One region of the Butyrivibrio sp. TB genome, then DNA from elsewhere that is predicted to be linked to it. Evidence: predicted binding sites of a transcription regulator. Region 1 holds the regulator's gene; the other holds the start of a gene.
What was found. Region 1 encodes Rex, which represses fermentation and respiration genes when NADH is low (regulators of the CRP and FNR family bind a similar motif). Its sites were predicted from a motif close to ATTGTTAANTANTTAACAAT; they were not measured.
Positions count from the first base shown of each region.

Region 2: pckA (phosphoenolpyruvate carboxykinase (ATP)) is a predicted target of Rex. The motif match lies at 1,833-1,852, and genes of this name have one in related genera.

Region 1 is NZ_FOER01000010.1:28,916-33,139, forward strand. Features, by position in the region: gene BMX21_RS08245 (NAD(P)H-hydrate dehydratase) at 1-1,362, opposite strand, end outside; gene BMX21_RS08250 (hypothetical protein) at 1,432-2,079, opposite strand; gene BMX21_RS08255 (redox-sensing transcriptional repressor Rex) at 2,342-2,989, opposite strand; gene abc-f (ribosomal protection-like ABC-F family protein) at 3,179-4,224, shown strand, end outside.
Region 2 is NZ_FOER01000004.1:7,509-11,732, reverse strand. Features, by position in the region: gene pckA (phosphoenolpyruvate carboxykinase (ATP)) at 83-1,696, opposite strand; gene BMX21_RS03515 (glycoside hydrolase family 27 protein) at 2,051-3,349, opposite strand; gene rsmI (16S rRNA (cytidine(1402)-2'-O)-methyltransferase) at 3,388-4,224, opposite strand, start outside.

The DNA of each region.
Region 1 (4,224 bases):
TCCCGCCACGACAGACCTTGCATCCTTACATATTACTACACAGTTATAATACTCCGAAAGTGCCAAAGGCCACTTTAACATATTTTCCTTAATATCATAGACCGTAACAGGCTCAGGACGCTCATCGCCAAATGCAGCATTGTAAAGCCTTGCAAACTCAGCAACATGAGGAGTTATAACAAGCTGCTTGTCTTTAGAGTCAGAATAGGATCTTGCAAGCTCGCTTATATGGCTATCTTGTGCTATCAGAGTAATGGCATCTGCATCCGCAACAAGGAACTTGTCATAATGTTCTAGTACGATGCTAAGGATGGCCTTGGCAACCATTCCTGTTCCAATCCCTGGGCCTATAACTATAGCGGACGCCCACTTCATATTTTCAATAAGTATATCTCTGATCTTGTCTATATTGCTGTCAGTCTCAATATTGGCATATGAATCAAACATTGCCTCAGGAATACTGCTTTTAATAGCTTCTACATTAGCTAGTGTCGTAAATACTTTGACCATACCAGCACCTGTATGGAATGCTGACTTGGAACACAGAAGGCATGCGCCCGTAACCTTATCGCTTCCGGCAATGACTAAAACCTTGCCGAATGTTCCCTTATTACCATAGCCAACTCTCCTTGGAAGAAGATCTTCGGGACCCTCATCAAAGAAAAAATATTCAGGAAGATTCCCAAGAAAACCGTCCACTGTAATACCGACATCTTCTACAAATAACTGCCCGCAGTACTCAGTACCTGGGTACAGCAGCTGCCCCATCTTGGCAAAATTAAATGTAACAGTAAGATCCGCCTTAACAGCAAGAAGATGAACACTTCCTGTATCAGTATCTATGCCGGATGGAATATCAACAGCGACTACAAGAGTAGATTCATCCTTGAGCTTCTTACATTCATTGATATACATTATTGCTTCGGCATATTCGCCTTCTACATCTTTGGTACATCCGATTCCAAGGACAGCATCTACTATGATATCCCATTCCATTTGTGATTTGGTGGCTCGTACATTGGAAAAAGTGTCCATTGGGATATTATACGCCTCTGCGCATTTCTTCTGGGATACAGTATCAGGATTAGAGTCCTTGTCATCAACAAGAGCTATCTGCACTCTGTAGCCATGCTGATACAAAATCCTTCCGATAGCTATCCCGTCACCGCCATTGCCGCCGTGTCCTGCAACGATCAGAACATTAAAAGCTCTGGAAGTGTGCATAGCTCTCTTCCACTCACCGATTCTGGCAGCAACAGCCAGAGCAGCTCTTTCCATAAGTACAATGGATGGAACCCCAAAGTGCTCTGAAGTATTACGATCGCATGTTTTCATTTCTTTGGCTGTTACTAAATACTGCATATGTCCCCTTTTTGCTTATTATGAATGAGTCAGTACTAATTATTGACCAATTACGAATAAGCCAGTACATTACGTCTGTATGGATCCTGACCCCGGAGTTCTGATCCTGTGATTTCTCTCGGGATCATATTCCATATCGAATATATCTATAACTTCAGGTCCGAAGATATCATGCATATATGAATACAGGTTGAAATTCTCCATCTCACCTTCCTGAAGTCTAATGACCTGTTTCTTGAGCTCTTTTCTCGTATTGGATAGCCACTCATCGATCTCGTTGATCTCATCTGTATTGCGATGAAGTCTTTCGTAGCATACAGACATGGATGCCACCATAACCTTATAATTGAGCTGATATATCTCTCTGGGAAGTCCTAAAAGCCGATCTTCCAGCTCTTCAATCTGAGCATTACAATCCCCTATAAGTCTCTTCCTGTCATCAAGCTCCTTACCTGCAGACTTATCGCCCTTATTAAGCCTGTCAGATATGCCTATCACTTCATCAAGCAGTGTCTTCTTAAGACGCTTTATATCCTTGATCTTTTGCTTGAACCTGGCCTGCTCATCCACAAGCTTATTAAGCTCATCGGCAAGAGCCTGCAGTTCATCACTAACACCCTCTTCACCAAAGAGCAGCTTCCACTTCTCATCAGTTGTTACAATTGGTATATTCTTGCCAAGTAGAGCCGGCATATAGACATCTTCTTCTCTGGACATAGCATCCTTCCTCTTAGGCACGACTATATCTCAAACAACGAAAACCTGCATTTAGTATTTCGGATAATCCCCCGAATTAAATTAGAACACACCTGCATTCATATATATTTAAGATCATGGACTTAAAATATTGTAATAGAACCGCTTTTAAAGCCCCTATACTTATTATACTATATATCATCAATATAAATGACAGGCCGCCGGAATCACCTAAGTCCCAGCACAGCCTGCCAATCACTATCGATTTATATATTGCCAAAAATCACTTCTTACCGCCATGGAATCTTTCATAACGGTTAATGTTGTATGACAGCTTCATAAGGCTGTCTGAAAGATGAACATTCTCAACCTGAACATTCTCCGGAACATCAAGATCCACATGAGCAAAATTCCATATTGCCTTGATGCCTGCCTTAATAAGTCTGTCGGCCATTGGAACTGCCTGATCCTTGGGGATTGTGAGAACTGCGATATCGATATTGTTCTTCTTGATAAAATCCTCAATCTCTTCTATCGGACGTATCTCAACATCGCCTATCATCTTGCCTTGAAGAGCCGGGTCACGGTCAAATGCACCCTTGAAAACAAATCCTCTTGTTGAAAAATTGGTATAACCCGCCAGAGCTGTACCAAGATTACCCGTTCCTATAATGATGAGCTGGTGCTTCTTGTCAATGCCAAGTATCTTACTGATCTCATCATACAGATACTCTACATTATAGCCATATCCCTGTTGTCCAAATCCACCGAAATTGTTGAAATCCTGCCTTATCTGTGAGGCTGTAACCTTCATTATATCAGAAAGTTCCTGAGATGAAATCCTCTCTACTCCGCTAGCCTTAAGCTCACCAAGATATCTGAAATAACGGGGCAGGCGGCTGACTACTGCCTGGGATATTTCTTTATCCATGCGCCTTCCTCCTGATCTGTTATTATTGTTAATTTTGTATCACTCTATAATTGTAGCGAATCGTTAAACTTTAGTCAATTGAAATTATGTCCTAATCAGTGTAATATATTGCTGTTATGAATAAAATACAAGGCCAGCCATTTCAAGACTGAGCCTGCATTTCAAAGCACAAATGATGCGAGGTATATCATGTTACTTTCATGTCACAATATATGTAAATCTTTCGACGGTAAAGACATCTTAAAAGGTGTTTCTTTTCACATAGAAGCAAATGAAAAAGCAGCCATCGTCGGTATCAACGGAGCCGGCAAGACTACACTTTTAAAGATAATAACAGGTCAGCTGTCACCTGACGAAGGCGAAGTTGTTTTTGCCAAGGATACAAGTTTTGGATACCTGGCGCAGAACCAGAACATAGATTCAGGCAATACGATCTATGATGAACTTAAGCTTGTCAAAAAAGATACAATAGAACTTGAAGAGAAGATCCGCGAAGCTGAAGAACAGATGAAGGTCCTTACAGGAGACGATCTTACAAAGCTCATGAATGACTACACCGCAATGACTCACCACTTCCAGCTTATCGACGGATACGCCTGGCAGAGCGAAGTCGCCGGAGTAGCCAGAGGTCTTGGCTTTACAGATGAAGAGTTCGGAAAGTCCATCAGTACCCTCTCCGGAGGCCAGAAGACAAGAGTTGCCCTTGGTAAGCTCCTTCTCCAAAAGCCTGACCTTATCATCCTGGACGAGCCCACTAACCACCTTGATATGAATTCCATACAGTGGCTTGAGACCTATCTTCTCAACTACAAGGGCGCCGTACTGATCGTATCCCACGACCGTTATTTCCTTGATAAGATTGCAGACAAGATTGTCGAGATCGACCAGACAAGGTCCAGCATCTACAACGGCAACTACTCTTTCTATGCTACAGAAAAAGAAAAGCGCCGCGCTATAGCATGGCACGCCTACATCAATCAGCAGCAGGAGATCAAGCACCAGCAGGAAGTAATCGATAAGCTCAAGAGCTTCAACCGTGAGAAATCCATAAAGCGTGCCGAGAGCAGAGAAAAGATGCTTGAGAAAATCGAGCGTATCGAAAAGCCTACAGAAGTTGATGATGAGATGAAGATAAAGCTCACACCATCCTGCGTATCAGGTAATGACGTACTTAACGTTGAGGGCATCTCAAAGTCTTTTGACAATGCCCACCTTTTTGAGAATATATCATTCGA
Region 2 (4,224 bases), on a different contig from region 1:
TAGCGTGTTAAAAAACGCCCCTGATCACAGGACCAGGGGCGAAAATATTTAAGATCTATTAAGCCATAGGATAAACTATTTATTAGAGCTGAGGACCTGCAGATACAAGTGCCTTACCAGCTTCATTTCCTGTGTACTTAACGAAGTTCTTCTGGAATCTTGATGCAAGATCCTTAGCCTTCTCTTCCCATTCAGAAGCGTTAGCATATGTATCTCTAGGATCAAGGATTGCAGGATCAACTCCAGGAAGCTCTGTAGGAACTTCGAAATCGAAGAATGGAATCTTCTTAGTAGGAGCCTTAAGAACATCACCGTTAAGGATTGCATCGATGATACCACGTGTATCCTTAATAGAGATTCTCTTACCTGTGCCGTTCCAACCTGTGTTTACAAGGTAAGCCTTAGCACCGGACTTCTCCATCTTCTTAACGAGCTCTTCAGCATACTTTGTAGGATGAAGCTCAAGGAATGCCTGACCGAAGCAAGCTGAGAATGTAGGAGTAGGCTCTGTGATACCTCTCTCTGTACCGGCAAGCTTAGCTGTGAAACCGGACAGGAAGTAGTACTTAGTCTGCTCAGGTGTAAGGATTGATACTGGAGGAAGTACTCCAAATGCATCAGCTGAAAGGAAGATTACGTTATCAGCATCAGGACCTGAAGAGATCTTGTTAACCTTCTGTGCGATCTTGTCGATGAACTCGATAGGATATGATACACGAGTATTCTCTGTTACGGACTTATCATCAAAGTCGATCTTGCCATTTGCATCAACTGTTACGTTCTCAAGGAGAGCGTTTCTCTTGATAGCATTGTAGATATCAGGCTCAGACTCTTTGTCAAGGCCGATAACCTTAGCATAGCATCCACCCTCAAGGTTGAATACGCCGTTGTCATCCCAGCCGTGCTCGTCATCACCGATGAGAAGTCTCTTAGGATCTGTAGAAAGTGTTGTCTTACCTGTTCCTGAAAGACCGAAGAAGATAGCTGTGTGCTTACCTTCCATATCTGTGTTAGCTGAGCAGTGCATAGAAGCGATGCCCTGAAGAGGAAGGAAATAGTTCTGCATTGAGAACAGACCCTTCTTCATCTCTCCGCCGTACCATGTGTTAAGGATAACCTGTTCCTTAGATGTTACGTTGAAAAGAACTGCTGTCTCAGAGTTAAGTCCAAGTTCCTTGTAGTTCTCAACCTTAGCCTTAGAAGCGTTGTAAACAACGAAGTCAGGTTTGAAGTTAGCAAGCTCTTCATCTGTAGGACGGATGAACATATTCTTAACAAAGTGTGCCTGCCAAGCTACTTCCATGATGAAACGAACAGCAAGACGTGTTCCTTCATTAGCTCCGCAGAAACCATCTATAACATAAAGCTTCTTGCCTGAAAGCTCTTCTACTGCAAGCTTCTTACAAGCATCCCATGCAGCCTGTGATGCTTTGTGGTTATCGTTAGGATATTCTTCAGATGTCCACCATACTGTATCCTTAGACTTCTCATCTTCTACGATGAACTTATCTTTAGGAGAACGTCCTGTGTAAATACCTGTCATAACGTTAACAGCGCCAAGCTCTGTCTCCTGACCCTTATCAAAACCTGTAAGAGAAGGATCTGTCTCATCCTTGAAAAGCTGTTCGTATGAAGGATTGTAAACAACTTCTTTGACATCAGAGATGCCATACTGTGATAAATCTACATTGCTCATTTTTTAAGCCTCCTTTATGGACAATTAAAAATTTGCGGTTGAAATGTGGAGTGAGTTTCCACACGAAAACTTGTGTCTGATAACCTATCACAAATTCAATCGTTAGCTGCAAAATGTTTTGCAGCATAAAGATTAGTATGATAAAAGTTTACCAATCTACACCCGTCATTATACATGGTTTTAAGGTCTATGTCATCATAAAATCCAAAATACAAAGTTAAAAAATTGTAAAATTCCTTGTATTTTCAGTATGTGGAACGTTAGCTTTTGTTAACGTTCCACATGGACATTCGCCGACTATTATATCGGCAATTTTGACCAAAAACATTAGCCTGTTATTCAAGAATGAAGCTATCATGCCTCTATCTCAAAACACATGCATCCGTGAGGATTAAGCGCTATCTTGTCTCCGTTTTCAAGACTTCCCTGTCGTCCTGACCATATCTCTGTACAGCTGACTTTTGCATCTTTATCAAAACCATAGTCTTCAAACTTAAGCTTTACTTCTTTGACTTCATCATTAAGATTGAAGATCGCAAGATATTTTATGCCATCCTTGGTCTTGGACATCCAGGTTACTATGTCTTTTTTCCTTGAGATCTGACGAGCCTTACGTCCGTCTCTGTGCATCTTAAGGAGTTTCTTGTTAGTAAGAAGGCCCAGTGTGAACGGATCGTTGTCGCGAAGCTCTCCGCCGAACATAAGAGGTGATCTGAATATGCACCAAAGTGTCATGAGAAGTCTCTGCTCATCCTGGGTGAAGTTTGTCATCCTGTCATCATGCCTGTCAGGTGTAGTCCTTACTCCGATGTGACCAAGAGGAAGCATATCGCAGTCCGGCCAGTGATCCTTGCATCCGATTCCTGCCCATGCATCAGCTCTTTCGAACATGCCGTAGAGAAGTTCCCACTTGTCCCAGAAATCATCTGTCATACGCCACATGTTGGCATTCTCTAACAGGAAATCCTTCTGGTCAACTCTTGCAGGTCCCGGTGAAAGGCTAAGGACTATAGGTCTTCCGCACTTCTCGATTGCATTTCTTATAAGTCTTATCTCAGAAAAACCTGCTCCTGGTGCGTCAGGTCCTACGTCAACTCTTGCAAGGTCATCAACCTTGACATAGTCAACTCCCCACTGCGCATACAGCTGGAATATAGAGTCATAATATTCCTGAGCGCCTTCCTGACTCGCATCAACTCCGTACATATCCGTATTCCATACACAGATAGATGCAGGATGTGCTATGTCTCTTGCTGTCTTATCAGTTCCAAGTATCTTGGTATTTCTATGAACTGCCTGACGCGGGATTCCGCGCATGATGTGGATGCCGAACTTAAGACCCATATCATGGATCTGATCGGCTATAGGCTTAAAGCCCTGTCCACCTTTAGATGATGGGAATCTGTTCTCTGCAGGGATAAGTCTTGAATACTCATCCATGTTGAGCTCTGCGAACTTGTGATACCAGCATGAATCTGCTGTTGGCTCTGACCACTGAATGTCACAGACTATATACTCCCATCCGTACTCCTTAAGATTCTCTGCCATGTATCTTGCATTACCAAGGAGTTCTTCCTCGGTTACACTTGCTCCATAACAGTCCCATGAATTCCATCCCATGGGGGGATATTTGGCTACATGCTTGTCTGACATACCGCTCCTCCTGGCTTTGATCTCTTTTTCAAAGCTTGTTAGTCTTTTTTTATTAATGCCTGATAGATTTCACGTTTCTGAACGCCTCTATCTAATGCAACTTTTTTCATAGCATCCTTATGAGATACTCCCTGGCTTTCGTAGTACTCCATGTGCTCTTCTATTGACATGGAAAGCCACTCTTTTTGCTTTTCCTTTTTCTGGTCATTAAGGCTCTTTCCTTCTATGACCATGACATATTCGCCTCTTGGGTCGTTCTCATTATAATAATCTATTGCGGCTTTAAGAGTTGTCGGCATTACTTCTTCAAATCTCTTGGTAAGTTCTCTGCAGATAGCCATATTGCGGTCGCCAAGTGTTTCATACAGGTCTACAAGTGCCGCTTTTAGATGATGAGGTGCTTCGTAGATTATCATAGTACGGCTCTCATCCTTGAGATCTTCCAAGATATCTTTCCTGGCTTTCTTGTCATCACTTCCTGGCAGGAATCCTTCGAAACAGAATCTTCTGGTTGGAAGCCCGGAAAGAGTCAGGGCTGTGATGCATGCAGCCGGTCCCGGAAGAGATGTTACTGTGATGCCTGATTCATGGCACATCTTAACAAGGACTTCACCGGGATCAGATATTCCGGGAGTTCCTGCATCTGTTATAAGGGCGATGTTCTTTCCTTCCTTCATCTGATCTATAAGATAATAGGCCTTGTCTACCTTGTTGTATTCATGGTAGCTGGTCATAGGTGTATGTATATCAAAATGAGTCAGAAGATGTATGCTGTTTCTGGTATCCTCTGCAGCTATGATATCAACCATATTAAGAGTCTCTAAAACTCTTGCTGTTATATCTTTAAGATTGCCTATGGGGGTTGCACACAGATA